One region of the Pseudomonas sp. MYb118 genome, then DNA from elsewhere that is predicted to be linked to it. Evidence: predicted binding sites of a transcription regulator. Region 1 holds the regulator's gene; each other region holds the start of a gene.
The links. Region 1 encodes sigma-54, which starts transcription at its own class of promoters, with help from an activator protein. Its sites were predicted from a motif close to ANTGGCATNNANNTTGCTNT; they were not measured.
Positions count from the first base shown of each region.

Region 2: the regulator sigma-54 is predicted to act here: its motif matches at 2,194-2,213, upstream of ABVN20_RS16490 (circularly permuted type 2 ATP-grasp protein).
Region 3: the regulator sigma-54 is predicted to act here: its motif matches at 747-766, upstream of glnK (P-II family nitrogen regulator).
Region 4: the regulator sigma-54 is predicted to act here: its motif matches at 1,793-1,812, upstream of flgB (flagellar basal body rod protein FlgB).

Region 1 covers NZ_JBFRXN010000002.1:2,669,286-2,677,228, forward strand. The annotation lists gene pmbA (metalloprotease PmbA) at 1-71, shown strand, start outside; gene ABVN20_RS17950 (FagA protein) at 316-723, shown strand; gene ABVN20_RS17955 (class II fumarate hydratase) at 704-2,080, shown strand; gene ABVN20_RS17960 (hypothetical protein) at 2,108-2,539, shown strand; gene ABVN20_RS17965 (superoxide dismutase) at 2,541-3,152, shown strand; gene ABVN20_RS17970 (ZIP family metal transporter) at 3,183-4,076, shown strand; gene ABVN20_RS17975 (HPr family phosphocarrier protein) at 4,125-4,397, opposite strand; gene rapZ (RNase adapter RapZ) at 4,413-5,270, opposite strand; gene ptsN (PTS IIA-like nitrogen regulatory protein PtsN) at 5,273-5,737, opposite strand; gene raiA (ribosome-associated translation inhibitor RaiA) at 5,750-6,058, opposite strand; gene ABVN20_RS17995 (RNA polymerase factor sigma-54) at 6,134-7,627, opposite strand; gene lptB (LPS export ABC transporter ATP-binding protein) at 7,810-7,943, opposite strand, start outside.
Region 2 covers NZ_JBFRXN010000002.1:2,317,958-2,325,900, reverse strand. The annotation lists gene ABVN20_RS16490 (circularly permuted type 2 ATP-grasp protein) at 1-2,128, opposite strand, end outside; gene ABVN20_RS16485 (YgiQ family radical SAM protein) at 2,489-4,807, opposite strand; gene dnaB (replicative DNA helicase) at 5,008-6,405, opposite strand; gene rplI (50S ribosomal protein L9) at 6,540-6,986, opposite strand; gene ABVN20_RS16470 (hypothetical protein) at 7,008-7,901, opposite strand; gene rpsR (30S ribosomal protein S18) at 7,938-7,943, opposite strand, start outside.
Region 3 covers NZ_JBFRXN010000002.1:1,525,340-1,533,282, reverse strand. The annotation lists gene ABVN20_RS12935 (accessory factor UbiK family protein) at 294-554, opposite strand; gene glnK (P-II family nitrogen regulator) at 974-1,312, shown strand; gene ABVN20_RS12925 (ammonium transporter) at 1,348-2,685, shown strand; gene ABVN20_RS12920 (secondary thiamine-phosphate synthase enzyme YjbQ) at 2,901-3,326, shown strand; gene sutA (transcriptional regulator SutA) at 3,428-3,751, shown strand; gene ABVN20_RS12910 (HAD family hydrolase) at 3,955-4,662, opposite strand; gene xerC (tyrosine recombinase XerC) at 4,659-5,558, opposite strand; gene ABVN20_RS12900 (DUF484 family protein) at 5,561-6,286, opposite strand; gene dapF (diaminopimelate epimerase) at 6,300-7,130, opposite strand; gene lysA (diaminopimelate decarboxylase) at 7,135-7,943, opposite strand, start outside.
Region 4 covers NZ_JBFRXN010000002.1:177,767-185,709, forward strand. The annotation lists gene flgE (flagellar hook protein FlgE) at 1-123, opposite strand, end outside; gene flgD (flagellar hook assembly protein FlgD) at 156-881, opposite strand; gene flgC (flagellar basal body rod protein FlgC) at 897-1,340, opposite strand; gene flgB (flagellar basal body rod protein FlgB) at 1,344-1,751, opposite strand; gene cheR (protein-glutamate O-methyltransferase CheR) at 2,114-2,941, opposite strand; gene ABVN20_RS06640 (chemotaxis protein CheV) at 2,988-3,920, opposite strand; gene flgA (flagellar basal body P-ring formation chaperone FlgA) at 4,002-4,763, shown strand; gene flgM (flagellar biosynthesis anti-sigma factor FlgM) at 4,929-5,255, shown strand; gene ABVN20_RS06655 (flagella synthesis protein FlgN) at 5,304-5,771, shown strand; gene ABVN20_RS06660 (flagellar brake protein) at 5,859-6,605, shown strand; gene ABVN20_RS06665 (MFS transporter) at 6,682-7,943, opposite strand, start outside.

The sequences.
Region 1 (7,943 bases):
ACCTGGAAGTGCGCAGCAACATCCGCACGGGGTCGGTGCTGATCGAGCGCATGACGGTGGCGGGTAGCTAAACCGTTCGCTGCATGACAAAGGCGCGCCACCCATCGGGTGGCGCGCCTTTTTTTATCCTTACAACCTCCCCCTGTAGGAGCGAGCTTGCTCGCGATGGCGGCAAGACAGTCAACACACGAGTGCCTGATACACCGCTATCGCGAGCAAGCTCGCTCCTACAGTAGAAAGCATAAACCTTGGTAGGCTTGTTTTGGTTCTCATTATCATCTAATAATAAATCTCATTACCGAATGAGCCCGGATCATGAGTTCTGCCTTGCACGATCAGCCGTACCTCGATAGCTGGCGCTGGATGAGTCGCCAGATCCGCTGCGCGCTGGACCCCGACGAGCCTCGCCTGATCGAACACTATCTGGCCGAAGGCCGCTATCTGGCGTGTTGCACGGCGACCTCACCCTGGACCATCGCCGAAACCACTTTCCGTCTGCTGCTCGACACCGCCGCCGATGTCGCGCTGCCCTGGCACTGGCGGACCTTCTGCCTGGATCAGGCGTGGCGCCCGCTGCGTGATCTCGAACGCCTGTCCCTGTGCAAATGCCGTCTCAAACGCTGGCAGAGCTACACCTGGCAACTGGCGACCTGCGAGTTGCAACCCTCGATTCCCCTCATTGAACTGGTGCAAGGATTTTCTGATGAACAAGACTCGTATTGAGCGCGACAGCATGGGCGAGCTGCAGGTCCCGGTGGATGCGCTCTACGGCGCACAGACCCAACGTGCGGTGGACAACTTCCCGATCAGCGGCAAGCCGATGCCGGTGCAGTTCATTCGTGCGCTGATCCTGGCCAAGGCTGCTGCCGCCCGCGCCAACATTGATCTCGAGCAGATCACCGCCGCCCAGGGCAATGCCATCGTCGAAGTCGCGCTGGAGTTGCTCAAGGGCGATTTCATGCAGCACTTCCCGGTGGATATTTTCCAGACCGGTTCTGGCACCAGTTCCAACATGAACGCCAACGAAGTGATCGCGACCCTTGCCAGCCGCCAACTCGGCGAGCCGGTGAACCCCAACGATCACGTCAACTGCGGGCAGAGCAGCAACGACATCATCCCGACCACCATCCATGTCAGCGCGGCGCTGGCGCTGCACGAGCAACTGCTGCCGGCACTGACGCGCCTGGTGCAGGTGATCGAGCGCAAGGCTGAAGACGTTCATCACCATGTCAAAACCGGCCGCACCCACCTGATGGATGCGATGCCGGTGCGCATGAGCCAGGTACTCAACGGCTGGGCCCAGCAATTGAAGGCCAACATCGCGCACCTTGAAGATCTGTTGCCGAGCCTGCAATCCCTGGCCCAGGGCGGCACGGCAGTGGGCACCGGGATCAATGCGCATCCGCAATTCGCCGCGCGTTTCAGCCAGGAGCTGAGCACGTTGACCCAGGTGTCGTTCCAGCCGGGCACCAACCTGTTTGCCCTGATTGGCTCGCAGGACACCGCCGTCGCGGTCTCCGGGCAGTTGAAAACCACTGCGGTGTCGTTGATGAAAATCGCCAACGACCTGCGCTGGATGAACTCGGGCCCCCTGGCCGGTCTCGGTGAAATCGAACTCGAAGCCCTGCAGCCGGGCTCGTCGATCATGCCGGGCAAGGTCAACCCGGTCATCCCCGAGGCGACCGCCATGGTCGCCGCCCAGGTGATCGGCAATGACACGGTGATCGCCATTGCCGGCCAGTCGGGCAATTTCGAACTGAACGTGATGCTGCCGATCATCGCCCAGAACCTGTTGAGCAGCATCGAGCTGCTGGCCAATGCCAGTCACCTGCTGGGTGAAAAGGCCATCGCCAGCTTCAAGGTCAATGACGCACGGCTCAAGGAAGCGCTGTCGCGCAACCCGATCCTGGTGACGGCGCTCAACCCGATCATCGGTTACCAGAAGGCCGCCGAGATTGCCAAGAAGGCTTACCAGCAGGGCCGGCCGGTGATTGATGTGGCACTGGAGCACACCGACCTGACCCGCAGCCAGCTGGAAGAACTGCTCAATCCGGAAAAACTCACCGCTGGCGGCGTGTAACCAGCGCAACCGCTTTGGAGGCTCACCATGGAACACTGGAAACGCACAATCGAACGGGCAAACCGCTGTTTCATGCAGGGCGAACTGGTGGATGCCCGTGAGGCCTACCTGCAAGCCCTGGCCCTGGCCCAGGTGCTGTTCGAGCGCTGGCCCGACGCCGACGAAGCGGTAGCCGCCTGCGTGATCTCCCATCACAACCTGGCGGACCTGCACCTGCGCCTGAACCAGCCGGAGGAGAGCGCCGAGTATCTGTGCGCCATCCACCAGCGGTTGCTCAAGACCATACAGGACGTGCGCCTGTCGCCCGCGCTGCGGGAAGCGGCGCTGCGTCAGAGCAGCAAGACCTACGTCGAACTGTTGAATTTCATCAGCGAACACGGCGAATACCCGCGCACCCATCGCCTGCTGCACACCGATGCCGCGTCGCCGCCCGCGCCACACCATCACGGAGTCCATTGAAATGGCTTTTACCTTGCCTGCCTTGCCGTATGCCTACGATGCCCTGGAACCGCACATTGATGCCAAGACCATGGAAATCCATTACACCAAGCATCACCAGACCTACATCAACAACCTCAATGCGGCGGTCGAGGGCACCGAGTTTGCCGAGTGGCCAGTGGAAAAGCTGGTAGCTGCCGTGAAGCAACTGCCGGAAAACCTGCGCGCCGCCGTGATCAACCAGGGCGGCGGTCATGCCAACCATTCGTTGTTCTGGGAAGTCATGGTGCCCAACGGCGGTGGCCAGCCGGACGGCGAGCTGGCCAAGGCCATCGACGAACAATTGGGCGGTCTCGAGCGCTTCAAGGAAGCCTTCACCAAGGCCGCGCTGACCCGTTTCGGCAGTGGCTGGGCCTGGCTCAGCGTGACCCCGCAGAAGACCCTGGTGGTTGAAAGCAGCGGCAACCAGGACAGCCCATTGATGAGCGGCAATACGCCGATCCTCGGTCTGGATGTCTGGGAGCATGCCTATTACCTGCAATACCAGAACCGTCGCCCTGAATACATCAACGCTTTTTACAACGTGATCAATTGGCCCGAAGTCGCTGCACGCTATCAGGCTGCACTGGTTTGAAGCTTCTATAAAAATAATCCAGGGCTGACTATGGGCACTGAAACACTGGCGATCGGAAGTGGGCGGATGTTTCGCTACGCGTTGGGATCGCTGTTATTGCTGGCGGGCATGAGCCTGCTGGTCGCCCAGGGCCTGACGTGGTTGGGGCTCGAGCCGAAACTGTTGCGCGCGTTACAGGGCGGTGCGATCTGCGCCCTGGGCACGGCATTGGGTGCCGTGCCGGTGCTGGTGATCCGGCGCATGCCCCAGGCGCTCAGTGACACCCTGCTCGGCTTCGGCGCCGGAGTGATGCTCGCGGCGACAGCGTTTTCGCTGATCGTCCCGGGCATCTCTGCGGCGGAAAACCTCGGGCTGACCCCGTGGGCGGCCAGCGGGCTGATCAGTTTCGGCATCCTGCTGGGTGCGTTCGGCCTGTTCCTGGTGGATCGGAAAGTCTCCGGTGCCTCACCGGAAATGCTCGTTGGCACACCGGAGCGCCCGGTCATCCCGCCGCGGATCTGGTTGTTCGTGTTTGCCATCATTGCCCACAACATTCCGGAAGGCATGGCCGTGGGCGTTTCGGCAGGCGGCGGCATGCCCGACGCCGATAGCCTGGCCATGGGCATTGCCTTGCAGGATGTGCCGGAAGGGCTGGTGATTGCGCTGGTCCTGGCGGGCGCGGGCATGTCGAGGATCAAGGCATTCCTGATCGGTGCGGCGTCCGGGTTGGTCGAGCCGGTGTTTGCCCTGTTGTGCGCCTGGCTGGTCAGCCTGGCTGAACTGATCCTGCCGTTGGGCCTGGCGTTGGCTGCCGGGGCGATGCTGTTGGTGGTCACCCATGAAGTCATCCCGGAGTCGCGCCGCCATGGTCACGACAAGCTGGCCAGCCTCGGGCTGCTGATCGGGTTCTGTCTGATGATGGTGATGGATACCGCGTTGGCTTAGCCGGGGAGGGGCGGCAGTGGGGCAAGCCCGCTGCCGCAGGCTGCTGACTTATTCGCCTTCGTCAAAATAGTTGTTGATCAACGCCACCAGCGCATCGAGCGCTTCCTGTTCCTGTTCGCCTTCAGTGCTCAGATGGATTTTGGTGCCCTTGCCGGCGGCGAGCATCATCATGGCCATGATGCTTTTGCCGTCGACCATGGACGCCGGGGTGCGCCCGGCCCTGATCTGGCAAGGAAACTGACCGGCCACGCCGACGAATTTGGCGGAAGCACGGGCATGCAGGCCCAGCTTGTTGATGATTTCGATTTCCAGAGCAGGCATCGCGATGTGAATCCTTTAGGTGAGGTCGCGGTGGCGGACCTGGACATTCTTCAGGGATTTTTGCAGGACCTGACCCAGGCGCTCGGTCAGGTAGACGGAGCGGTGGTGCCCGCCCGTGCAGCCAATGGCAATGGTGACATAGGCGCGGTTGCTGGCGGCGAAGCGGGGCAGCCATTTGAGCAGGTAGGAGGAAATGTCCTGGAACATCTCCTCGACATCCGGCTGGGCGGCCAGGTATTCGGCAACGGGTTGATCGAGGCCGGATTGCTCGCGTAGCTCCGGCTTCCAGTAAGGGTTGGGCAGGCACCGCACGTCGAACACCAGGTCGGCGTCCACCGGCATGCCACGCTTGAACCCGAACGACTCCACCAGGAACGCCGTACCGGGCTCCGGCTGGTTCAGCAGGCGCAGCTTGATGGTGTCGCGCAACTGGTACAGGTTCAGACTGGTGGTGTTGACCTTGAGGTCGGCGAGGTCGGCGATCGGCCCCAGCAGATTGGTCTCGTCGTTGATCGCCTCGGCCAGCGAGCGATTGGCGCTGCTCAGCGGGTGGCGGCGACGGGTTTCCGAAAAACGCTTGAGCAAGGTCTCTTCGTCGGCATCCAGGTACAGGACATCGCACTGGATGTGCCGGCTGCGGACTTCCTCGAGCAGTTCGGGAAAACGGGTCAGGTGGCTTGGCAGGTTGCGCGCGTCGATGGACACGGCCACCAGCGGTTGCGACAGTTCGGTATGGATCAGCGCGCGTTCGGCCAGTTCCGGCAGCAACCCGGCGGGCAGGTTGTCGATGCAGTAGTAACCGTTGTCCTCGAGCACGTCGAGCGCGGTACTTTTACCTGAGCCGGAGCGACCACTGACGATGATCAAGCGCATGATTAGTGCCCGTTTTGCTCGTCCAGGACAACCTGATACAAGGCTTCATTGCTCGCGGCGCTGCGCAGGCGATCACGGACTTCCTTGCGATCGAGCATGCTGGCGATCTGACGGAGCAATTCAAGGTGCGCATCGGTAGCGGCTTCCGGGACCAGCAGGACGAACAGCAGGTCCACCGGAGCGCCGTCGATGGCGTCGAAGTCGATGGGAGCATCCAGGTGCATCAGGGCACTGATGGGCGAGGTGCAACCCTTGAGTCGGCAGTGCGGGATGGCGATACCGTTGCCAAAACCGGTCGAGCCGAGTTTTTCACGGGCGATCAGCGCCTCGAAGACATCTTGCATCTCCAGATCGGGGACTTCCCGGGCGATCAGGTTGGCAATTTGTTCGAGGGCTTTCTTTTTGCTGCCACCCGGCACGTTCACCAGGGAACGGCCGGGGGTCAGGATGCTTTCAAGTCGGATCATGGGTAGGGAGTGTTAACGACCGGTTGCGCCCTGGAGGAGGCTCTGGGTCTTTTCCTTATGCTTTTTGAGTTGTTTATCCAGCTTGTCGGTCAGTGCGTCGATGGCCGCGTACATGTCGGTATGTTCCGCGTTGGCGACCACTTCACCGCCAGGAATATGCAGGGTGGCTTCGATTTTCTGTTTGAGCTTTTCGACGGTCATCGTGACCTGGACATTGGTGATCTTGTCGAAGTGTCGCTCCAGCCGATCGAGTTTTTCGCCGATGTAGGTGCGAAGAGGTTCGGTCACTTCCAGTTGGTGTCCACTGATGTTGACTTGCATACAGCTTCTCCTTCGTTGCCAGTGCATAAAGCGGCAGGCACTGATTACCTGCCACTGGAACGCTGTGGCGTGGCTCTACATCAACCGCTTGCGTTCGCTCGAAGGCGCGATCCCGAGGGATTCGCGGTACTTGGCGACGGTGCGGCGAGCCACCTGAATGCCTTGTGCCTCCAGTAAACCAGCGATCTTGCTGTCACTCAACGGCTTTTTCTGATTTTCCGCGGCAACCAGTTTTTTGATGATCGCGCGGATCGCCGTGGACGAGCATTCGCCGCCTTCGGAGGTGCTGACGTGGCTGGAGAAAAAGTATTTCAGTTCATAAATGCCCCGTGGGGTGTGCATGAACTTCTGGGTGGTCACCCGGGAAATCGTCGATTCGTGCATGCCCACCGCCTCGGCGATGTCGTGCAGGACCAGCGGTTTCATCGCTTCGTCGCCGTACTCCAGAAAACCGCGCTGATGCTCGACGATCTGGGTGGCAACTTTCATCAGGGTTTCGTTGCGGCTCTGCAGGCTCTTGATGAACCAGCGGGCTTCCTGCAACTGATTGCGCATGAAGGTGTTGTCGGCGCTGGTATCGGCGCGGCGGACAAAACCGGCGTACTGGGCGTTGACCCGCAGCCGTGGCACGGACTCCTGGTTGAGCTCCACCAGCCAGCGCTCGTTGTCCTTGCGCACGATCACGTCGGGCACGACGTACTCGGCTTCGGTGGACTCGATCTGCGAGCCCGGACGCGGGTTGAGGCTCTGGACCAGCTCGATGACCTGGCGCAGTTCATCTTCCTTGAGCTTCATGCGGCGCATCAGTTGGCTGTAGTCGCGGCTGCCGAGCAGGTCGATGTAGTCGGTGACCAGGCGCTTGGCCTCGGCCAGCCAGGGCGTCTTGGCGGGCAGCTGGCGCAATTGCAGCAGCAGGCATTCGCCAAGGTTGCGGGCGGCGATGCCAGCCGGTTCGAATTGCTGGATGCGGTGCAGGACGGCTTCGATTTCGTCCAGTTCGATATCCAGTTCCGGATCGAAGGCTTCGAGGATTTCTTCGAGGGTTTCGTCCAGGTAGCCCTGATTGTTGATGCAGTCGATCAGGGTCACGGCGATCAGGCGATCGGTGTCGGACATCGGCGCCAGGTTGAGTTGCCACAGCAGGTGGCTTTGCAGGCTTTCGCCGGCCGATGTGCGGGTGGTGAAGTCCCACTCGTCGTCATCGTTGCTCGGCAGGCTGCTGGCGCTGGTCTGGTAAACGTCTTCCCAGGCGGTGTCGACGGGCAGTTCGTTGGGAATGCGCTCGTTCCAGTCGCCTTCCTCGAGGTTGTCGACCGTCGGTGTGCTTTCCTGGTAGGAGGGTTCCTGAATCTCGCTGTTCGGCTTTTGTTCGACGTTGTCGGCCATCGGGTCGGAGTTGTCGAAGTCGTCGCCTTCCTCCTGGCGTTCGAGCATCGGATTGGACTCCAGGGCCTCCTGGATTTCCTGTTGCAGGTCCAGGGTCGACAATTGGAGCAGGCGGATGGCCTGTTGCAGCTGCGGTGTCATCGTCAGCTGCTGGCCCATTCTCAAGACTAGCGATGGTTTCATGGCAGGGGCTTAACACCTTTTTCCGGCGCACATGCGCCATCCACTACAGGGCGCCGGAGCGCCAAACATAAGCAAATTATATGCCCGAAACAGCAGCGTTTGCCTAGAGCGCTGTAACAATAAAAAAGTCTTGATTTTTCATCGTTACCAGCGCTCGACCGACCTGTCGGATACCTCGACGCTTACAGGCGGAACTCGTGGCCCAGATACACTTCCTTGACCAGATCGTTGGCCAGGATGGTGGCAGAGTCGCCCTCGGCGATCAGTTGGCCATCGTTGACGATATAGGCGGTTTCGCAGATGTCCAGGGTCTCAC
Region 2 (7,943 bases), 350 kb from region 1:
GCGAACGGTAAGTGATGCTGCTGTTGCCCAGCTCCAGCAGCCATTCGAGGCCCGCCTGATCGAAGGCTGATCGGCCGCGCAGAAACGCCGCCAGGCTGGCACAGAGAAATTGCAGGCGCTCGATCCGCCGCCCGATCATCAGGAAGCGCCAGCCTTCGTCGCGGGTCATGTCGTCGAGGGCGAAACCGGATAACGCCGCCAGCGACATCACCAGGCGGTTGAGGCAATCCAGCAATTCGCCAAAGTCAGGCCTGGCGCTTTCCAGCTCCAGCGCTTCGCGCTGCAACTCCACCAGCGCCTGCCAGTTTTCCCGGGACAGCTTGCCGCGCACCTGCGAGGCCGCCCATTGCAAGCGCTGCAGGTTGGAGCGCAGGCTGAACGGCCAGTCATCGCCCAGCAGTGCCGCCAGCAGACGCTCGGGCAAGGTGCCCTCCTCCGGCAACAGCATCAGCCGCTCGCCCAGCTCGACCGCCGCTTGCAGGGCCTGCGGGTCATCGCCATCGACGTAGCGCGCCAGGATGATGCGCAGCAACCGCGCGCTGTCATCGCAGCGCTCGCAGTAACGACCGAACCAGAACAGGTTTTCCACGACCCGCGAGGGCAAATACGGATCGCGGCGCACCAGGTCATGCACGCCAACATTGCGCTGGGCTTTCCATTGCTCACCGCTGGGTGGCCGCTCGCCCAGCACCCAGGTGTCCTTGCTCGCACCGCCACGCTGCATCGACACCACTTCGGCGTCCGCCTCGGCAGCCACGCGGGTCAAGGCGCCGGGCAGCACGCGATAACCGTCGGCACTGGCCACCGCGTAGACGCGCATGCCGATGGCACGGGGCTGCAACTGACCGTCCTCGGCCTGCCAGATCGGCGCCTGGGACAGCTGCGCCAGTTCCTGCGCGACGTAGGCATAGGGGCGAGCCTGGATGCGCTCGGCCAGCGCCTGGCGTTGCGCATCGCTCAAATCTCGCCCCAGCACCGGCGCGAAGCTTTGCGAAGGGAATGCCGGGCGGATCAACAACTGCGGGAGTTTTTCCAGTGCCTGGGCCAACACCGGCGCTTCGCCACACCACCAGGTGGCAATGGAGGGCAGGATCAGCTCTTCGCCAAACAGGAACTGATTGATCTTCGGCAGGAAGCCGAGCAGCCCCGGCGACTCCAGCACCCCACTGCCCAGGGCGTTGGCCACCAGCACCCGCCCCTGCCGCACAGCTTCGAGCAGACCCGATACGCCAAGGGCCGAATCGGTGCGCAGTTCCAGCGGGTCGCAGAAGTCGTCATCGAGCCGGCGCATGATCGCGTGAACACGGCGCAGGCCGCTGAGGGTTTTCAGGTAAACCGTGGCGTCGCGCACGGTAAGGTCGCTGCCTTCCACCAGTGGATAACCCAGCTGTCGCGCCAGGTACAGGTGTTCGAAATAGCTTTCGTTGAACCGCCCCGGCGTCAGCACCACCACCAACGGCGCCTCGTCGCTGCTCGGTGCCTGGCGGGCCAGGGTTTCCTGAAGCGTGCGGAAGAAACCGGCCAGATGCTGCACTTTCATATCGCGGTACAACTCGGGAAAGGCCCGCGACACGATGGTGCGGTTCTCCAGGGCATAACCAGCACCGGACGGCGCCTGGGTGCGGTCCGCCGTCACCCACCAGCGCCCATCGGGCGTGCGCGCCAGATCCACCGCGTACAGGTGCAGAAACGTCCCCTCAGGTGGCGTGATGCCCTGACAGGGCCAGAGGAAATGGTTATGGCCAAAGACCAGTTCGGCCGGCAGCAGGCCTTCGGCGATCAGGCGTTGCGGGCCGTACAGGTCGGCCAGCACAGCATTGAGGAGGCGCGCTCGCTGGGCAATACCGGCTGACAGACGCTCCCACTCATCGACAGCGATCACATGCGGCAACAGGTCCAGTTCCCACGGCCGGTCCGCGCCCTTGGGGTCGGCATAGACGTTATAGGTCACACCGTTTTCCTGAATCTGCCGGGCCATCAGGGCCTGGCGTTGCTCCAACTGCGCCGGCGTACTGCCCTGCAAGTGGTCGAACAGCCGACGCCAATGCGGCCGCACGCTGCCACTGCCATCGAGCAGTTCGTGGTAGGAGCCCGGGGTGAGTGGATAGCGGTCTAGCAGGTCAGGCATGGAAAGCTCGGCAGACAGCAGGAACGCTGAGACTAGCGCAGGTTTGTGACGGCAACGGGCAAAAGTGCGCAAGACTTATGCCACCCGGTGGCGCGGGGGCTTTCTCGTATTACAGGAAGGGAGTACAGCACCAAAATCGGGCGGGTGGGAGGTCTATCGGATTTGCTTGCACGGATTTGTGGCGAGGCAGTGCAAAGTTGCTGGCAGCTCTGGCCCCATCGCGAGCAGGTCGCTCCCACATTTGTCCGGCGTACACCGGTCCCCTGTGGGAGCGAGCCTGCTCGCGATGGGGCCAGCAGCCTTCACACAAAAAAAACGCCAACCCGAAGGCTGGCGTTTCCTGTTCAGCTCACACAAGCCTCAGCGCGGCACCACAGGCTTGCGGGTCGGCTTCTGGCCCTTGCCACCCTTGGCCGCTTCCTTGCGCTCCTTGGCCGCCTGCTGGTTGCGCGCGAATGCGGCAGCCTTGGCCTGTTCACGCTTGTCCCACGGGTTGCCGCCATCACTGGCACGCGGTGGCAGGCCGGTGTGCTGGGTGAGGATCTTGGTGGTCTTCTCACCTCCGACCTTGTGGCTGCCAGCCGGCGTCGAGTTCTTGCGACGGGCGCTCTGGTAGCTGTCGGTCGACGGCTGGTGCAGCGGGATCAACTGGTTCTTGCCCGGCCCGATAAGGTCGCCACGGCCCATGCGCAGCAGCGCTTCACGCAGCATCGGCCAGCCTTTCGGGTCGTGGTAGCGCAGGAACGCCTTGTGCAGGCGACGCTGCTCCTCGCTCTTGACGATGGTCACCCCATCGCTCTTGTAGGTGACCTTGCGCAGCGGGTTCTTGCCCGAGTGGTACATCGCGGTGGCGCTGGCCATCGGCGACGGGTAGAACGCCTGCACCTGGTCGGCACGGAAGCCGTTGCCCTTGAGCCACAGGGCCAGGTTCATCATGTCTTCGTCAGTGGTGCCAGGGTGCGCCGCGATGAAGTACGGAATCAGGTACTGCTCCTTGCCCGCTTCCTTGGAGAACTTCTCGAACATGCGCTTGAACCGGTCATAGGTGCCGATGCCCGGTTTCATCATCTGGTTGAGCGGACCTTCCTCGGTGTGTTCCGGGGCGATCTTCAGGTAACCACCGACGTGGTGGGTCACCAGCTCCTTGACGTACTCCGGCGACTCGACCGCCAGGTCGTAACGCAGGCCGGAAGCGATCAGGATCTTCTTCACGCCCGGCAACGCACGGGCGCTGCGGTACAGCTGGATCAACGACGAGTGATCGGTGTTCAGGTTCGGGCAGATGCCGGGGAACACGCACGACGGCTTGCGGCACGCGGATTCGATCTCCGGGCTCTTGCAGGCGATGCGGTACATGTTCGCGGTCGGGCCGCCGAGGTCGGAAATGACGCCGGTGAAGCCTGGGACCTTGTCGCGGATCTCTTCGATTTCACGAATGATCGACTCTTCGGAACGGTTCTGGATGATCCGGCCTTCGTGCTCGGTGATCGAGCAGAAGGTGCAGCCACCGAAGCAGCCACGCATGATGTTCACCGAGAAACGGATCATGTCGTAGGCCGGGATCTTGTCCTTGCCGTACGCCGGGTGCGGAATGCGCGCATAGGGCATGCCGAACACGTAGTCCATCTCTTCGGTGGTCATCGGAATCGGCGGTGGGTTGAACCAGACATCGACTTCGCCATGCTTCTGTACCAGCGCACGGGCGTTGCCCGGGTTGGTTTCCAGGTGCAGCACGCGGTTGGCGTGGGCATACAGCACCGCATCGTTACGCACCTTTTCCACGGAGGGCAGGCGGATCACGGTCTTGTCGCGGGTCATCTTGGGGCTTGCCAGGATCTGCACGACCTTGGCTTCCTGCGGATCTTCTGCACTTGAAACAGTCGACCCCTTCTCCTGCTCGATGGCGCAGGCCTGGGTGTCCTGGGTGTTCACGTACGGGTTGATGATCTTGTCGATCTTGCCCGGACGGTCGATGCGCGTGGAGTCGATTTCGTACCAGTCTTTCGGCGTATCGCGACGAATGAACGCGGTGCCGCGCACGTCGGTGATGTCTTCGATCTTGTGGCCGTAGGACAGGCGCTGGGCGACTTCGACAATCGCACGCTCGGCGTTGCCGTAGAGCAGGATGTCAGCGCAGGCGTCGATCAGGATCGAGTTGCGCACCCGGTCCTGCCAGTAGTCATAGTGGGCGATGCGGCGCAGGGAGGCCTCGATGCCACCGAGCACGATCGGCACGTGGTTGTAGGCTTCCTTGCAGCGCTGGCTGTACACCAGGCTCGCGCGATCCGGCCGTTTGCCCGCCAGGCCACCGGGGGTGTAGGCGTCGTCGGAGCGGATTTTCTTGTCGGCGGTGTAGCGGTTGATCATCGAGTCCATGTTGCCGGCCGCGACGCCGAAAAACAGGTTCGGCTCGCCCAGCTTCATGAAGTCGTCTTTGGACTGCCAGTTCGGCTGGGAAATGATCCCGACACGGAAGCCCTGGGCTTCCAGCAGGCGGCCGATAATCGCCATGCCGAACGACGGATGGTCGACGTAGGCATCACCGGTGACGATGATGATGTCGCAGGAATCCCAGCCGAGCTGATCCATCTCCTCCCTGCTCATGGGCAGGAATGGCGCTGGACCGAAGCATTCGGCCCAGTACTTGGGATAGTCAAATAACGGCTTGGCTGTTTGCATGACGATGACCGGTGTTGGCTTGCATGGAATTTCGCGGGCGCGGAATATAGCACAAATTTTGACCAATTCCGACGGCTGTGGTCGGAAATATCATGGGCCCCAATCGCGAGCAGGGCTCGCTCCCACAATTGAACGGTACACACCGAACCAATGTGGGAGCGAGCTTGCTCGCGATGAGGCCAGGTCAGGCGACGATGATCTTATTCATCATCATCGAAGTTATAGCTACCCGGCGCCAGGTTCTCGAACCGCGTGTACTTACCGATGAACGCCAGCCGGATAAACCCGATCGGGCCGTTCCGCTGCTTGCCGATGATGATCTCGGCAATGCCCTTGTGCTCGGTTTCCGGGTGATACACCTCGTCGCGGTACACGAACATGATCACGTCGGCGTCCTGCTCGATCGCTCCGGATTCCCGCAAGTCGGAGTTCACCGGACGTTTGTTCGGCCGTTGCTCCAGGGAACGGTTGAGCTGCGACAACGCCACTACCGGGCAGTTGAATTCCTTGGCCAGGGCTTTCAGGGAACGGGAGATCTCGGAAATCTCGTTGGTCCGGTTGTCACCGCTGGAACCCGGGATCTGCATCAGTTGCAGGTAGTCGATCATGATCAGGCCGACATCGCCGTGCTCACGCACCAGGCGGCGGGTCCGGGCGCGCATTTCCGACGGGCTGATACCGGCGGTATCGTCGATGAACAGCTTGCGGTCGTTGAGCAGGTTGACCGCCGAGGTCAGGCGCGGCCAGTCGTCGTCTTCCAGTTGGCCGGAACGCACCTTGGTCTGGTCGATCCGCCCCAGCGAGGAGAGCATACGCATGATCAGCGATTCACCTGGCATCTCCAGCGAGTACACCAGTACCGCCTTGTCGCTGCGCAACACGGCGTTTTCCACCAGGTTCATGGCAAAGGTGGTCTTACCCATCGACGGACGGCCGGCGACGATGATCAAGTCAGCCGGTTGCAGGCCGCTGGTCTTGTCGTCGAGGTCGGTGTAGCCGGTGGACAGGCCGGTGATGCCCTCACCCGTGTTGAACAGGGTGTCGATGCGGTCGATGGCCTTGGTCAGCAAATCGTTGACGCCCACTGGCCCACCGGTCTTTGGCCGGGCCTCGGCGATCTGGAAGATCTGCCGTTCGGCTTCGTCGAGGATCTCTTCGGCGGTACGTCCTTCGGGGTTGAAGGCGCTGTCGGCGATGTCGTTGCTGATGCCGATCAGCTGGCGCAGGGTCGCGCGCTGGCGCACGATCTTCGCATAGGCCTTGATGTTGGCGACCGATGGCGTGTTTTTCGCCAGCTCACCGAGGTAACCGAGGCCGCCGACCTGTGAAGTCTGGCCTTCCTTTTCCAGCTGCTCAGCCAGGGTCACCACGTCGATAGGCGAGTTCTGGTCGGCCAGCTTGGCAATCGCGCGGAAAATCAGGCGGTGATCATGCCGATAGAAATCGCCGTCGGAGACTTGATCGAGCACGCGTTCCCAGGCGTTGTTGTCCAGCATCAGACCACCGAGTACAGCCTGTTCGGCCTCGATGGAGTGTGGTGGCACCTTCAGCGTGCTGGCTTGCAGATCGTATTGCTCGGGAGCGGAAATTTCGTTCATGGTCACTTGGTTTTTTTAACAAACAGGAATTGAAAAACGGGAGTTCCCAGAAAGACAAAGGGCACGACCTGTAAACAGGATCGTGCCCGATGTTAACCGTCTGACGGGCAAGCCGCCAGCCGATCAGGTGTTGCTTAAGCTGCTACCACGACAACGCGTACGGTGGCTTCGACTTCAGCGTGCAGGTGCACGGCTACATCGTATTCGCCAACCTGACGGATGGTGCCGTTTGGCAGACGAACTTCGCTTTTCTGCACTTCAACGCCGGAGGCGGTCAGTGCGTCAGCGATGTCGTGGGTGCCGATCGAACCGAACAGCTTGCCTTCGTCACCAGCAGTGGCAGTGATGGTCACTTCCAGCTCAGCCAGGTGAGCAGCGCGGCTTTCAGCCGATGCTTTACGGTCAGCGGCTGCTTTTTCCAGCTCAGCGCGACGCTCTTCGAACGCAGCCAGGTTGGCAGCGGTCGCAGCGGTGGCTTTGCCAAAAGGCAGCAGGTAGTTACGACCGTAGCCGGCCTTAACCTTTACTTTGTCGCCCAGGTTGCCCAGGTTGGCGATTTTTTCCAGCAGGATCAGTTCCATTTGGTATTAACCTCTTAACTTTTAACCTTCACCGTTCGCGTTATCGGCGTCTTTCGGCGCCAGACGACTGCGAAAATCAATCAGGCTGTCGACGATGGCCAGGACCACCAGCAACGGATAGATCAGCTGCATGAACAGCAACAACGTGACGTACAACCCCACCAGCCAGAACCTGGCCAATCGCTTTTGCGCCACCAGCCCGTGAATCAGGGCCAGCCCGGCGAACACCAGCGGTACACTGCACAACGGCGTCAACATGGCCATCTGCGGACCGATGTTCGGCCCCAGAAGCATGCACGCCAGCAGTAACATCGCCAGCCCCAGCGGGAAGCGGATGGTGCGAAACTCGCGACCAAAACCACCCGGGTTGTACAACAACGCCTGCCAGTAGCGCCCGACAAGCAGGCTCAGCACACTGACGATTTGCAACAAGGCCGCAATCAGGCCGGTCAGGACCGGTGCAATCAGGGACGCAAAATGCGCTTGCTCGTCTACCGACAACTTCTGGTAGACATCACCGAGTAGCGACGGCATGACCTTGATCAAGGCCTGCGCCAGCATCTCGATTTGGGGAGCAAAAACTGTCCCCAGCACCACTGCAAACACCACTCCCATCGCTATGCTGACCAGCAGCACGCGGTTCCAGGATTCGCTTGCGCGCAAAACCAGCGCAAGGCTCGAAGACCCCAGCAGCACCAGAAGTGCCCGTGGGTCGTCGGAATACAGCCACCAGACCAACGCCGGCAGCAGTCCCAGTGCGAGAACGCCCAGGGCGTCCTGCAATCCGCGCCGCAGGAGCACGAGGCATCCGGCGGCAGCACCCAACCAATACAACAACGGCAATGCCGCGCATCCAGCCACTACCAGAGTGGCCTGCATACGGCCGCGCATGATGAACTCAGCCAAGGCACGCATGCATTCAATCCTTTGCTACGAGTCGACGACCCGGTCTCAGCG
Region 3 (7,943 bases), 1.1 Mb from region 1:
GGTCCCCCACGCACAACCGCCATGATTCGAAACCCGGGAGAAAACCCGTCTTCGGACGATCGTGGTGCACCTTGAGCTTCCAGGTCGCCAAACCCAGTGCTGAAACATTCAGCATTGGGAGAGCTTATAAATCGGACTGTCTGGGGGCAATCAGACGGGGGACGAGATTTGTGTAGGACGTTGCCTGGATGTTTGCGGGGGCAAAGATCGGGTGGGTGGGACGTCCTACAGATGGGGCTGAAGGTCGTTTCGACCTTCATCGCGGGCGAGCCCGCTCCTACAGGGGGAGGGCGTTATTCGCTGGGTGGGTTCAGCTTGGCTTCCAGTTCGGCGACTTTGGCTTCCAGGCTTTCCAGGCGGGCGCGGGTGCGGGCGAGGACGACCATCTGGCTGTCGAATTCTTCGCGGCTCACCAGGTCCAGTTTGCTGAAGGCGCTTTGCAGCAGCATCTTGAACTGGCTTTCGATTTCACTTTTCGGCAGCGGGGTGTCGCCGCTGAAGAGGCGGGAGGCGGTGCCGGTCAGGGCGTCGAGGAAGTCTTTGGGCGCGAGCATGGTGGATGTCCTGAAGTCGAGGCCGGCAGTGTATCACGCAGCGTGTCGGGCCTTTTCCGGGCACTGGCCCTGCACGCTTTTCGCGCATCCGGATGGACGGCGTCGCACCGTTGTTGTGCGTAACGGCCGGGCCATTTCGGCGCAAGGCCCTGCTGGCGCGGGCAAGCGCTTGAATTCTGGAGTTTTTGCCGAGATGGCAAGCTTTCTGCTTAGTCGGTAGTAACCCATGCACTGATGCAGTCGCTGTGACGAATGCAGTGCGCCAAGCGGAACGGGGGAAGTGTTTCGCGCGGAGCGGTTAGCTGGCGTCGGGCGGGCAGGTTAAGGCCGACGATGCGTTACAAAGCCAGGCACTGCGCTTAGACTTGAGACGGGTTTGTTTTCCTGGGGCAAGTCCACCAATTCGGGAGAGAGTTTTCATGAAGCTAGTCACTGCCATCATCAAGCCGTTCAAGTTGGACGACGTGCGCGAGTCGTTGTCCGAAATCGGCGTGCAGGGCATTACCGTCACTGAAGTCAAAGGCTTCGGTCGGCAGAAGGGTCACACCGAGCTGTATCGCGGCGCGGAGTATGTGGTCGATTTCCTGCCAAAGGTGAAGATTGATGTCGCCATCGACGACAAGGATCTCGACCGGGTTATCGAGGCGATAACCAAGGCGGCCAACACCGGCAAGATTGGTGACGGCAAGATCTTCGTGGTGAATCTGGAACAGGCGATTCGCATCCGTACCGGCGAAACCGATACCGACGCAATCTAAGCCGCCCCAAACCCAACGCCCCAGGAGAAAACAATATGACTCTGCGTAAATTCGCAGGGCTAGGAGCCCTGTTGTCCATCGTAATGCCAAGCCTGGCCATGGCGGCAGACGAAGTGGCAGCCCCAGTCCTCAATTCCGGCGACACCGCCTGGATGCTGACCGCCACAGCCCTTGTGCTGTTCATGACCATTCCCGGCCTCGCGCTGTTCTACGGTGGCATGGTTCGTTCGAAAAACATTCTTTCCGTCATGATGCAGTGCTTCGCCATCACCGGCCTGATCAGCGTCCTGTGGGTCATTTTTGGCTACAGCCTGGCGTTCGACACCACCGGCATGGAGCAAGGCGTCGTCAACTTCAATTCCTTCGTCGGCGGTCTGGGCAAGGCCTTCCTCGTCGGCGTAACGCCAGACAGCATCACCGGCCCGGCGGCGCTGTTCCCTGAAGCGGTGTTCATCACCTTCCAGATGACCTTCGCCATCATCACCCCGGCGCTGATCGTCGGTGCCTTCGCCGAGCGCATGAAGTTCTCCGCGATGCTGGTGTTCATGGGTATCTGGTTCACCCTGGTCTATGCACCGATTGCGCACATGGTCTGGTCCGGCAACGGCGGCCTGATGTGGGACTGGGGCGTGCTCGATTTCGCGGGTGGCACCGTAGTGCACATCAACGCCGGTATCGCAGGCCTGGTGGCGTGCATCGTGCTCGGCAAGCGCAAAGGCTTCCCGACCACTCCGATGGCCCCGCATAACCTGGGTTACACGCTGATGGGCGCGGCGATGCTGTGGATCGGCTGGTTCGGTTTCAACGCCGGTTCCGCCGCAGCGGCCAACGGCACCGCCGGCATGGCGATGCTGGTGACCCAGGTCGCTACCGCCGCCGCTGCACTGGGCTGGATGTTCGCCGAGTGGATCACCCACGGCAAACCAAGTGCACTGGGTATCGCCTCGGGTGTGGTTGCCGGCCTGGTGGCGATCACCCCGGCCGCTGGCACCGTGGGCCCGATGGGCGCCCTGGTGATCGGCCTGGCGGCAGGTGTGGTGTGCTTCTTCTGCGCCACCACCCTGAAACGCAAACTCGGTTATGACGACTCCCTGGACGCCTTCGGCGTGCACGGCATCGGCGGTATCCTCGGCGCGATCCTCACCGGTGTGTTCGCTGCTCCGTCGCTGGGTGGCTTCGGCACCGTCACCGACATCGCCGCACAAGTGTGGATCCAGTGCAAAGGCGTCGGCTTCACCGTTATCTACACCGCGATTGTCACCTACGTCATCCTCAAGGTGCTGGACGCGGTCATGGGCTTGCGTGTCACCGAAGAAGAAGAGGCAGTGGGTATCGACCTGGCCCTTCACAACGAGCGCGGCTACAACCTGTAAGACGCGCGCAACAAAAAACTGCCCGGTTCGCCGGGCATTTTTTTGCCCGGGATTTGTCATTGAAGAAACTGCTGAAAGGTTTTTTCGTACACGTTTGATGGTGTTTGCGGCGGGTGTTTTTTTGCGGTCAATCACTTACGTGATCGAAGGCGTATCAGGGCCTTTGTTTTTTTCCAGAGCGCGCTAGAATGCGCCCCGAACGTGCGGAGAACTGTATGTGGCAACAGACTCTGATTACCCTGCGGGCCAGGCCCCGGGGCTTTCATCTGGTAACGGACGAGTTACTCGCCGGCCTGCCTGAACTCAAGGCATGTCGGGTCGGTCTGTTGCATTTGTGGCTGCAGCATACCTCGGCGTCGTTGACCATCAACGAGAACGCCGATCCGGCGGTACGTCGCGACTTCGAACGATTTTTCAATCGTCTGATCCCACAAGGCACAGACGGCTATGAGCATAACGACGAAGGCCTGGACGACCTCCCGGCGCACTTCAAGGCCAGCGTACTTGGCTGTCAGCTCTCTTTGCCGGTTTCGGCAGGCAGGCTGGCGCTGGGGACCTGGCAAGGCGTTTATCTGGGCGAGCACCGTGATCATGGCGGTGCTCGTAAAGTCCTCGCCACCTTGTACGGTGAAGGGGCATAAACCGCTGGTCACCAGCGGTTACTGAATTTTTCCAGCAGCCGTCGACAGGCGGCTAAGCTGGACTATAACTAACCTGCTTTTCGCAAGTCATGAGGTAGAACATGAGCGACGATGATCTGGAAAACGACGACCTCGAAGTAGGCGACGAAGACGAAACCGAAGAAGGTCTGGAAGCAGCGGCGGACGACGTCGCTGAAGACGACGGCGGCGATGCGCCGGCCCCTACTGCCAAAGGCAAGGCCAAGGCTGCGGTGTCGGTCGATGAGCTGCCGAGCGTGGAAGCCAAGAACAAGGAGCGCGATGCCCTGGCCAAGGCCATGGAAGAGTTCCTGGCGCGCGGTGGCAAGGTGCAGGAAGTGGAGGCCAATGTGGTCGCCGATCCGCCCAAGAAGCCCGACAATAAGTACGGCAGCCGGCCTATCTGATCGCCTGCCCTTGCTTGCTGAAAAAGCCCGCCGTCGCTGCGGGCTTTTTCATGGGCGGACAAAAACCCAATTGGCTGGAGACTTCCCTTTGTGGGAGCGAGCCTGCTCGCGATGGCGGCGGGTCAGTCAATATCTTCATCGACTGATGCGCCGTCATCGCGAGCAGGCTCGCTCCCACAGGGGGCACAGGGGCCACAGGTGTGTCAGGCGTGGGTCTTGTTCCAAACCGCCAACAACGCCGGCAGCTCGGTCAGGCTGCGGATCTCGGCATCCGGCAGGCGCTCAGCCTCCCAGACCTTGCCGGCCGGGTTGAACCAGATCGCCCGCAGCCCCGCCTGTTGCGCCCCGGCGATGTCGTCTCCGGGATGGTCGCCGATGTGCACCGCCGTCTCGGCCGTGGCCTCGCCGCGGTGCAGGGCTTCATGGAACAGGCGCGCATCCGGCTTGGCGACGCCGATGTCTTCGGCGCACAGGGCGAACTTGAAGTAGTCCGCCAGCCCCAGCCTGCGCACGTCGGCGTTGCCATTGGTGACCACGCCCAGGGCGTAGTGATTGGCGAGGATTTCCAGGGTCGGCTGCACGTCCGGGAAGATGTCCAGCTGATGCCGTGCGTGCAGGAATACTTCAAAGCTCTGGTCCGCCAGGTCGGACGCCTCGCCGTGCGGGTAACCCGCCTCTTGCAGCGCATGGAACAGCACGCGCCGACGCAACGCGCTGATGCGGTGCTTGAGCTCCGGCTCTGCGCTCAGGACGCGTTCGCGAATCTCCCACAAATGTTCGACCGGCAGCGCCCCCAGGTTCGGTGCGTTCAGGCTCAGCCACTCACGCAACACGGCTTCGGCAGTGACGATGACCGGGGCGGTGTCCCACAGGGTGTCGTCGAGGTCGAAGGTGATCAACTGGATAGTCATGAATCATCGCCCTTAATGCGTTTGGCCCGTGGATGGGCACTGTCGTAGACCGTCGCCAGGTGCTGGAAGTCCAGGTGGGTGTAGATCTGGGTGGTCTTGATGTCCGAGTGGCCGAGCAGCTCCTGCACGGCGCGCAGGTCCTGGGACGATTCGAGCAAGTGGCTGGCAAAGGAATGCCGCAGCATGTGCGGGTGCAGGTTTTGCCCCAGCTCGCGCTCGCCCGCCGCCTTGATGCGCACCTGCACCGCCCGTGGTCCGAGGCGTCGGCCTTGCTGGCTGATGAACACGGCGTCGTCCGCCGGGTTGGCCATGGCGCGTAATGGCAGCCACAACTCCAGCGCTTCGCGGGCCTTCTGGCCCACGGGCAGCAGGCGGGTCTTGCTGCCTTTGCCCAGCACCTGGACCATGCCGTCCGCCAGGTCCAGTTGGTCGAGGTTGAGTCCGGTCAGTTCCGACAGGCGCAGCCCCGAGGAGTAGAACAGCTCCAGGATCGCCTGGTCGCGGCGCGCGAGAAAATCATCCTCCACGGCGCCTTCCAGCAGTTGCAGCGCGCGGTCGGTGTCGAGAGTCTTGGGCAGGCGGCGCTCACCCTTGGGCGGCGCCAGGCCGTTGGCCGGATCGTGGTCGCACAGGCCTTCGCGGTTCAGGTAGTGGTAGAGCCCGCGCACTGCCGAGAGCAGGCGCGCCAGGCTGCGCGACGATTGGCCCTGGGCGTGCAGGCGGGCGATCAGGCTGCGCAGGCGCTGGATGTCCAGCGCAGCCCAGCTGCCGATGTTCTGCTTGATGCAGTAGCCCAGCACCTTGTCGAGGTCGCGGCGATAGGCCGACAGGGTGTGGGGCGACACCTGCCGCTCACTGCGCAGGTGTTCGCAGTAAGCGTCCAGTTGCCGTTCCACGATCAGCGTACCGAGCGCAGGGGATTGTTGACCCGTGGCAGCACGCGACCCATGACTTCGGCGATGTAGCTCAGGAACAGGGTGCCGACCGAGCTCTTGTAGTGCTGCGGATCACGGCTGGCGATGGCCAGGATGCCGTGGATGCCCTGGTGACTGATGGCGACGACGGCGGTAGAGCCGATCTGCTTGCGCTGTTCTTCGCCGAACAGGAAGTCCAGTTCATGCTCGCGCAGACTGCCGCTGACACTCTTGTCTTCCGAGAGCAGGCCGCCGATGGCGGTCTGTGCGTCGGCATGGGTCACCCAGCGGCCGACCGGCATCGGGTTGTCGCCCAGCAGGATCAGGCTGACAAACGGTACCTGGAAGTCCTGGCGCAGGCTGTCTTCGACGCACATCACCACGTCTTCCAGGCTGGCGGCATCCATCAGCGCGAGGATCAGGCGACGGGTCTTGTCGAACAGCCGGTCGTTGTCCCGGGCCACGTCCATCAAATGCGAAAGACGATGGCGCAACTCGATGTTGCGGTCGCGCAGGATGGTCATCTGCCGCTCGACCAGCGAGATGGTGTCGCCACGCCGGTGCGGGATGCGCAGCGACGGCAACAGTTCTTCGTGCTCGACGAAAAAGTCCGGGTGCGCCTCCAGGTACGCGGCAATAGCCGCCGCCTCGAGGCTTTCGGCAGGGGACTCGTCGGATGGTCGGGCGGGAACCTGAGGCTTGTCGGTCATGGTTTTAGCTCGCTCAAAGACGCACTTGTCCTTCGTAGACTCGCACTGCCGGGCCGGTCATCAGCACCGGTTGGCCTGGGCCTGCCCATTCGATGGACAGACGCCCGCCGGGCAGGTCGATCAACAGCGGCGAATCCATCCACCCCTGGCTGATGGCCGCTACTGCGGCCGCGCAAGCGCCGGTGCCGCAGGCCTGGGTTTCCCCGGCACCGCGCTCCCAGACGCGCAACTGCGCGCGGTTACGGTCGATGACCTGGAGGAAACCGACATTGACCCGTGCCGGAAAGCGCGGGTGATGTTCGATTTTCGGCCCCAGCTCATGCACCGGTGCGTTGTTGATGTCGTTGACCCGCAGCACGGCGTGGGGGTTGCCCATCGACACGGCAGCCAGTTCCACGGCCTGGCCATCGACGTCCAGCGCATAGCTGGATGCCTGGGTGTCGGCGACGAACGGGATGTCTGCCGGCACCAGGCGCGGTGCGCCCATGTCGACGCTGATCTGGCCGTCGTTGCGTACATCCAGCTCGATGATGCCGCTTTTGGTCTCGACGCGAATCTGCCGCTTGGCGGTCAGGCGCTTGTCGATGACAAAGCGGGCGAAGCAGCGCGCGCCGTTGCCGCACTGTTCCACTTCGGAGCCGTCGGAGTTGAAGATCCGGTAACGGAAATCCACGTCCGGGTTGCTCGGCGCCTCGACGATCAGCAGCTGGTCGAAACCGATGCCGGTGTGCCGATCACCCCATTGCTTGGCGTGCTTGGGCAGGATGTGCGCGTGCTGGCTGACCAGGTCGAGAACCATGAAGTCATTGCCCAGGCCGTGCATCTTGGTAAAACGCAGCAGCATGGTTTTACTCCGGCAGCAGGCTTTCGCCAGCGAACAACTCGGCTACCGTTTCACGGCGACGCACTTCGAAGGCCTGGTCACCGTCCACCAACACTTCGGCGGTACGCCCGCGGGTGTTGTAGTTGGAACTCATGACAAACCCGTAGGCACCGGCCGAATGCACGGCCAGCAGATCGCCTTCTTCCAGGGCCAGTTCACGTTCCTTGGCCAGGAAGTCGCCGGTCTCGCAGATCGGCCCGACGACGTCGTAGGTGCGCGCAGCGGTATCGCGAGGGCGTACGGCGGTGACGTTCATCCACGCCTGGTACAGCGCCGGGCGGATCAGGTCGTTCATGGCCGCGTCGACGATGGCGAAATCTTTGTGCTCGGTGTGCTTGAGGTACTCGACCTGAGTCAGCAGCACGCCGGCGTTGGCGACGATGAAGCGGCCCGGTTCGAACACCAGCGCCAGGTCGCGACCGTCCAGGCGTTCGCGCACGGCCTTGATGTAGTCGGCCACCAGTGGCGGCTCTTCATCGCGATAACGCACACCCACGCCACCACCGAGGTCGATGTGGCGCAGGTAGATGCCGCAGTCGCCCAGGCGATCGACCAGGCCCAGCAGGCGGTCGAGGGCGTCGAGGAACGGTGGCAGGCTGGTCAGTTGCGAACCGATGTGGCAATCGACACCGACCACTTCCAGGTTGGGCAACTGTGCGGCGCGGATGTACACGTCCTCGGCGTCGGCGATGGCGATGCCGAACTTGTTTTCCTTCAGACCGGTGGAAATGTACGGGTGGGTGCCGGCATCGACGTCCGGGTTCACGCGCAGCG
Region 4 (7,943 bases), 2.5 Mb from region 1:
GTCTTCGAATTCCGCACGGGACGATTTGAAACCGACGGTCGCCACGTTGGCGATGTTGTTGCCGGTCACGTCCAGTTGCTTGTTGGCTGCATAGAGACCGCTAAGGCCGATGTTAAAAGACATTTTCCACTCCTTTGTGCCGGGTTAGTCGGCTCTTACATACCAATGGTTTGCACTTTGGACAGGGCGATGCTGCCCAACCCGGCCAGATTGAGCATCAACTCACCGCCGGTCTGGCTGATGGTCACGCTGTTGACGGTGGCAGGCAGGTAGGTCACCAACGATGTTGCCTTGCCGTCGTAAGTCGCGGTGGCATCGAAGGTGTACGTGCCCGCTGCGGCCACTTCGCCCGCATCGTTCTTGCCGTCCCAGATGAAGCTGGCTTCGCCGGCCTTCTGGCTGCCCAGGTCGAGGGTGCGGACGACTTTGCCGTCGGCATCTGTGATCTTGACCTTGACCGGGTCGACCGACGCCGGAACGGCGATGGTGCCGGTAAAGCTCTTGGAGGTATCGACCACGGCCTTGCTGCCCGGCGCGATGACCGAACGGCCCACCAGCGACGAAGCCTGCAACGCCTGCGACGAGCTGTAGTTGGCCGCCAGGCCGGCTACGGTGTCGTTGAGCGTGGTGATGCCTTCCAGGCTGCTGAACTGCGCCAACTGGGCAACGAACTCGCCGTTGTCCTGAGGCTCCAGCGGGTTCTGGTTCTTCAACTGCGTTACCAGCAACTGCAGGAACGCGTCCTTGCCCAGGGCCTTTTTGCCGGTCGCGGCACCCGCCGCACCTGCCAGGCCATCGTTGTTGGTGGTGTTGGTCCTGACCGAAGAGTTGGCCAGGATGTCATTCATGCTGAGGCCGCCGGTGGAATCGCTAACACTCATCTGAGTCGCCCCTTATCACTGACCGAGGGTCAGGACTTTCTGCATCATGGCTTTGGCGGTATTCATCATTTCCGCGTTGGTCTGGAACGAACGGCTCGCAGAAATCATGTCGGCCATTTCTTCCACCACGTTGACGTTCGGGTAGTAGACGTAGCCCTTGGCGTCGGCCGCCGGATGATTCGGTTGGTAGCGCGCTTCCAGGTTGCTCTGGTCTTCGACCACGCCCAGTACCTGCACGCCCTGGCCTGCCGCGTCCTGGTTCTGGAACAGCGAATCGCTGCCGCCGCTCTGGCCGCCCTGGAACATGGTGGCAAACACCGGGTGACGTGCGCGGTAGGTCTGGTCGATGCTCGACGAGACGGTTTCGGCGTTGGCGATGTTCGAGGCCACGGTGTTCAGACGGGTGGTCTGGGCGCTCATGCCGCTACCGGCAATGTTGAAAACGCTGGCTAGCGACATGACTTATTCTCCACGCAGGGCCGATACCAGCCCTTTGAATTTGCTGTTGAGCAGAGTGAAACTGGCCTGGAAGTTGACCGAGTTTTCCGCGTAGTTCGACTGTTCCAGTTGAGCGTCCACGGTGTTCTGGTCGATCGACGGCTGCATCGGCGTGCGGTACATCAGCGACTCGTCGCCGTTGCCCAGACCTTGCGCTTCGATATGACGGCTGTTGGTCATGTTCAAGGCGAACGTGCCGTTCTTGGTCTTCTCGCTCTGCTCGGCGAGCACTTTCGAGAAGTCCAGATCCCGGGCCTTGTAGTTCGGGGTGTCGGCGTTGGCGATGTTGTTGGCCAGAACTTCGGCACGCTGGGCGCGGAAGCCCAGAGCCTGTTCGTGGATACCGAGCGCTTTATCGAAGCTGATGCTCATGTCGGAAACCTTCGGGTGACCTGATTTTTCGTACGATGGATTTAGCAAGCCGCGTGCCAACTCGGCAAAGCCCCGGATTGCGGGGCCTTGCCAGCGGCAACCGGGCGGCAATGCCAGAAAAGCGGCAACGGGTTTCCGCCGTCTGCCGCTTTTCTGCCGCTTTGTGCCGATTTCGAATCCGCCACCGCCCCCCCTGTAGGAGCGAGCTTGCTCGCGATGGCGGCGTGTCAGTCAATACATGCGTCGTCTGACACACCGCATCGCGAGCAAGCTCGCTCCTACAGGGGGATGCGGTGATGGTGTAAATTACGGGCATAAAAAAACGGGAGCCCTCTCGGACCCCCGTTTTTTGTCACAAGCAATCACTTCGCCTGGTAAATGATCCCCGGGCTGCACTGGACCATCTGGTAATGATCCGGCAGACCGTTCAGCGCTTCGGAAGCGCCGAGGAACAGATAGCCGCCCGGCTTGAGCGTGCTGTGGATGCGCAACAGGATGTCTTTCTTCACCTCGGCGGAGAAGTAGATCAGCACGTTGCGGCAGAACACGATGTCGAATTTGCCGAGGCTCGCGTAGCTGTCCAGCAGGTTGAAGGCGCGGAACTCCACGCGGCTCTTGATCGGTGCCTTGACGGCCCAGCGCCCCGGTCCCTTGGGGTCGAAGTAGCGTTGCAGGCGCTCCGGCGACAAACCGCGGCCGATGGCCAGGCTGTCGTATTCGCCGGTCTTGCAGTTGATCAGCATGGAGCCGGACAGGTCGGTGGCAACGATCTGCACACCGGCTTTCAACTGACCGATATTGGTCCGCTCGAACTCGTCGATGGCCATCGACAGCGAATACGGTTCCTGCCCCGACGAACAGGCCGCCGACCAGATCCGCAGCCGTTGGCCGGGAGCGGCCTTGATGGCCTCGGGCAGCACCTTGCTCTTCAACACTTCAAACGGATAGGTGTCACGAAACCACAGGGTTTCGTTGGTCGTCATGGCATCGACCACCATCTCGCGCAACCCGCTGCGCGGCTGGGTCTGGATGCGCTGGACCAGCTCACCCAGGGATTTGATGCCTTGCTGCTCCATCAGTTTGTTGAGACGGCTCGAGACCAGGTACTGCTTGTTTTCACCCAGCAAAATGCCACAGGCTTTTTCCAGGAAGACCCGGAACTGTTCGAAATCCAAATTACCCGTAGACAATGATGCCGCCTCTTAAATCGTGTTAACCGCCAGGGGCAGGAGGCCCCTAGCTGATGTCTGCTGCTTTGATCCGGTCAACCACCCGGGATGCCAGGTCATCAGGACGGAATTTGGCCAGGAAGTCATCGGCACCGACCTTCTTGACCATCGCCTGATTGAATACACCCGACAACGAAGTATGCAGGATGATATGAAGCTTTTGCATGCGCGGGTCGTTGCGGATTTCGGCCGTGAGGGTGTACCCGTCCATTTCCGGCATCTCGATGTCGGAAATCATCATCAGGAACTCTTCTTCCGGCTTCTTGCCCTCGTCGACCAGCTTGCGCAGGTAGTCCAGCGCTTGCCGCCCGTCGTTCAACGCCACCACTTCCACACCGACCGTCTGCAGGCAACGTGTGACCTGTTTGCGCGCCACCGACGAATCATCGACCGTCAGGACTCGCAACGACAAGGCCTTGTGCTGGGTCTGTTCATCGACCACACCGACCGAAATCGCTTCCGGTGTCGGCGCCACTTCTGCCAGCACCTTCTCGACGTCGATGATTTCGACTAACTGATTGTCGACCCGGGTCACAGCGGTCAGGTAGTGATCGCGCCCCGTCCCCTTGGGTGGCGGATGGATCTCTTCCCAGTTCATGTTGACGATGCGTTCCACCGAGCGCACCAGGAAACCCTGGGTCTTGGTGTTGTACTCCGTGATGATCACGAACGGACTGCTTTGATCTTTCAACGCACCGGCACCGGTCGCCATCGCCAGATCCAGGATCGGAATGGTCGCCCCGCGAATATTTGCCACACCGCACACGACAGGACTGGACTTGGGCATCACGGTCAGCGCGGGGCATTGCAGCACCTCGCGAACCTTGAATACGTTGATCCCGTAGAGCTGCTGGCCGTCAAGACGGAACAACAACAGCTCCAGGCGATTCTGCCCTACCAGTTGCGTGCGCTGGTTTACCGAATCCATTACACCAGCCATGCCCAGACTCCCACACCAACGCTAGTTGTGTTGCGACGCACATTCATCACTAAACGGCACGGCGCTTGCTTTTTAACTTTTATGAACACAGAACCGACATTTTTCCGACGCCTGACATCCGCCTTCCGCAGAACGCTCTGCGCGGTGTCGGCCGTCTGCCTGTTCAACGCTGGCAGCCCTGCCCTTGCTGACGCAGTTACCTTGCCTGACATGCTTATCGGCGTCACCCAGGGCTTTCTTGAATTCACCGTAGAGGACTACCTGGCCACCAGTCAAACGGAAGGTCGCTACGAAATCGAAGTCAAGCAGCTCGATCCACGCCTGCGCATGCCCATGTGCGACAAGGAATTGACAGCCAGCCTTGAGAGCCCGGCCAAGCCGCTGGGCCGCGTCACGGTCAAGGTCCGCTGCGAAGGCAGCTCCCCGTGGACGGTCTTCGTGCCCGCTCAAGTGCGCCTGTTTCGCGATGTCGTGACCACCAGCCGGCCCCTGCGCCGCGCCGACATTGTCGAACCCGCCGACGTCCTGCTGCGCGAGCGTGATATCAGCCTGATCACCCAGGGCTACCTGACCACCCTGGACCAGGCGATCGGACAACGACTTACCCGACCAATGGTCGCCGATCAGGTGGTGACCCTGGTCAACCTTGAACAGACCGAAGTCATTCGCAAGGGCGATCAGGTGGTCATCACCGCCCGCAGCGGCACGCTGAGCGTGCGAATGCCGGGCGAAGCCCTGTCCAACGGCGGGATGAGCGAACAGATACGGGTGAAAAACCTCAATTCCAAAAGGGTCATCAAGGCGCAAGTGATCGCGCCGGGCCAGGTGGAAGTGTCCATGTAAAACTCTATTCGTGAAGAAGTGGCGCAGGCCGAGGCGGTTCCCTAAACTGTGGCGCATGCAGCAGACGTGCTGGCGCTTGCAGGCTCATTGATAAAATGAGTCTAAAGTTTTCACAGGGATGGCCGAGAACATGGCAAGCGTCCAAATATTCAGAGGTTTTTTACCATGGTCATCGATTTCAGCCGTTTGAACAGCACCTCGTCACTGACGGGCAATACACGTACCAGCGCCGCCAAGGATCCAGCCGAAACCGGCAAATCCGCAGCGCTGAATACTCCGGCCGAGCAGGCCAGCACCGTAAAGAGCGGGGAATCGGTACACCTCAGCAATGAGGCTCAACAGTTGCAACAGGTCACTGACAAGCTGCGTGATCAGCCTGCCGTCGATAAAGCCCGCGTGGCCGAGTTGAAAGCAGCGATTGCCGATGGCAGCTACAAAGTCGACAGCAACCGTGTAGCCAGCAAACTGCTCAACTTCGAAGCCCAGCGCTAGGGCACGCCCCGCGCCAGGCTTTTGGACGCTTAAAAACCAAGGCCAGCCATGCACGACACTAATTTATTGCAACTGATCACCGACGACTTTGCTCCAGCTCAACACCTGCTGGAGTTACTGCAAACCGAGTCCCTCGCCTTGCACGGTCGCGACATGCCGCTGCTCGAAGACATTCTGGCGCAGAAGCAGGCAATGATCATTCTGCTCGAACAGCATGGCCGCAAGCGCAGTGAAATCCTCGCCAGCCTGAACCTGCCGCTCAACCGCAGCGGCCTGGAACAACTGGCCAGCCAATCCAGCGTGGGCGAACAATTGTTGGCACAAAGTGACGTGCTGACAGACCTTCTGGCTCAGTGCCAGGCGGCCAACGCCAACAATGGCCAGTCGATTCTGGTGCAGCAGGCCGCCACGGCCAACCAGCTGAAAATCCTCACCGGCGGTGAACCGCCAGCACTTTATGATGCACGCGGATCAACCGCGAAGCTTGCGAAGCCGCGTCCGCTCAGTCAGGCTTGAGCCTGTAAATGATCACGCCCTATGAAGACTCGCAACATGCTGGCACTATAGTGGCCAGCCGAAGTCATATTTTGCCTGGAGATTGATGTGTCCAATGCCTTAAATGCGGAAGATTCCCCGCAGCCACCCAAGGTGCTTACCACGCCTCTGGAGATCTCCGGCAACCTGCGCCAATTGCAAGACAGCCATGATCCGCTGATTATCACCTTCCACGAACGCACCCAGCGCTTCCAGAGCTACCTGGTGGACGTTGACCGCGACAGTGGCACCATCAAGCTCGATGAAATGATCCCGCGCGACGGCGAACGCTTCATGCTGGCCGGCGAGCCATACAAGGTCGAAGGTTTTCATGAAGGCGTGCGTATCGCCTGGGAAAGCAACGGCACACCGACCCTCAGCGACTCGGGTGACGAGCGCTGCTACATCGCCCCGCTGCCCGACGAAGTGGTTTACCACCAGCGCCGCAATGCCTTCCGCGCGGCCCTGAAGCTGGCACAACTGGTCGACATCGACCTGGACGGGGAAAAGCTCAAGTCCCCGATCCGTGGCAAGCTGCTGGACATTTCCGCCACCGGCTGCAAGCTGCGCTTCGATGGTGACATCACCGAAAGCCTGCAACTGGGCCAGGTCTACGATCGCTTTGCCGCCGCCCTGCCCTTCGGCAAGATGACCGCACCGGTCGAACTGCGCTACCTGCACTTCGAAGAAAAAATCTCCACCACCTTCGCCGGCATCCGCTTTCACAACATGAGCGGGCTGGTGCAGCGTCAGGTCGAGCGCTTCGTCTACCAGTTGCAACGTGAAGCACGCCGCTTCGACAAAGACGACATGTAAGATCAGGCGTCAATAAAAACGGGCAGCTCCTTGTGGAGACTGCCCGTTTTTTTATGGCCGCTGTTCAAGCCGGGCGTCAGGGAATGGCATCCGGGACCTTGGGCTCATCACCCTTTTGCGAATCTTGCGCGGGCACGGACGCGGGCTTTTGCACCTCAGGCTCAGCCTCGGGCTTGGCCTCCTCCGCCGGTGTCGGCTCGGGCTCGGGTTCAGGCTCTGGCGTGACTGGAACCTGCATCCGATCCTGCACCGACTGTTCATCCACCCGCGGGTCAAGGGCTGCGGCCAGTGGCGAGCTCGCCATGCTGTCCGGCATTGCGACGTGATGCAGCGGCGCATCGTCCACCTGGTGCAGGTTGGTGACCGCTTTCGGGCGGATCCGCCACACCAGCACCAGAGCAAAGAAACTGAAGAAGGCGTACAGCATGTGGCTGCCGAACATCTTCATCAGCACCCCGGCCACCAGCGGCCCGATACTCGCGCCAACGCCGTAGGTGACCAGCAGCATGGCCGTCAGTGACACCCGGCGATCCGCCTCGACGTGGTCGTTGGAGAAAGCCACCGCCAGCGGGTACAGGCAGAACTTCACCAGCGAGCAAATGAAGCCGGTGATGAACAGCACTTCCAGCGGCACCTGCTGCATGATCGCCAGGGGCAACGCCGCCACCGCGAGCAACAAGGCAAAAGAACGGATCAGTACGGCCCGATCATAACGGTCGGACAACCAGCCCAACGGCCACTGCACCAGCAGGCCGGCAAAAATGCAGGTACCCATGAACAGACCGACCTGCTCGGTGGACAAGCCCTGCTGCGCCGCATACAGCGGTGCCAGGCCGTAGAACGAGCCGATGATCAGCCCGGCGCCGAGCACCGTACTCAGCGACTGCGGCACACGCTTGATGAAGAACCGTGGCTCCATCGGCGCCGGCCGCAGGGGCGCCGGGTGAATGCGTCGGGTCAGGGCCACCGGCACCAGGCACAGGGCAAAGCACAGGGCGACCAGCATCAGCAACTCCGGACCGAGCGCCGGGTGCATGACCAGAATCAGTTGGCCGAGCACCAGCCCCAGGTAGGAGGCGATCATGTAGCCGCTGAACACCGTACCGCGCTGCGGCGCGTCGGCCTGCTCGTTGAGCCAGCTCTCGATCACCATGTACTGGCACATCATGCCGAGGCCGACGATGACCCGCAGGAAGATCCACGCCGGCAGCCAATCCACCAGGCCATGCCCGAGCACCGCCGCGCCGACGATCCCGGCACAGGCCGAATAAGCCCGGATGTGCCCGACCCGGGCAATCAGCCGGTGGCCGATCTTGCCGCCCAGCACCAGGCCGAAAT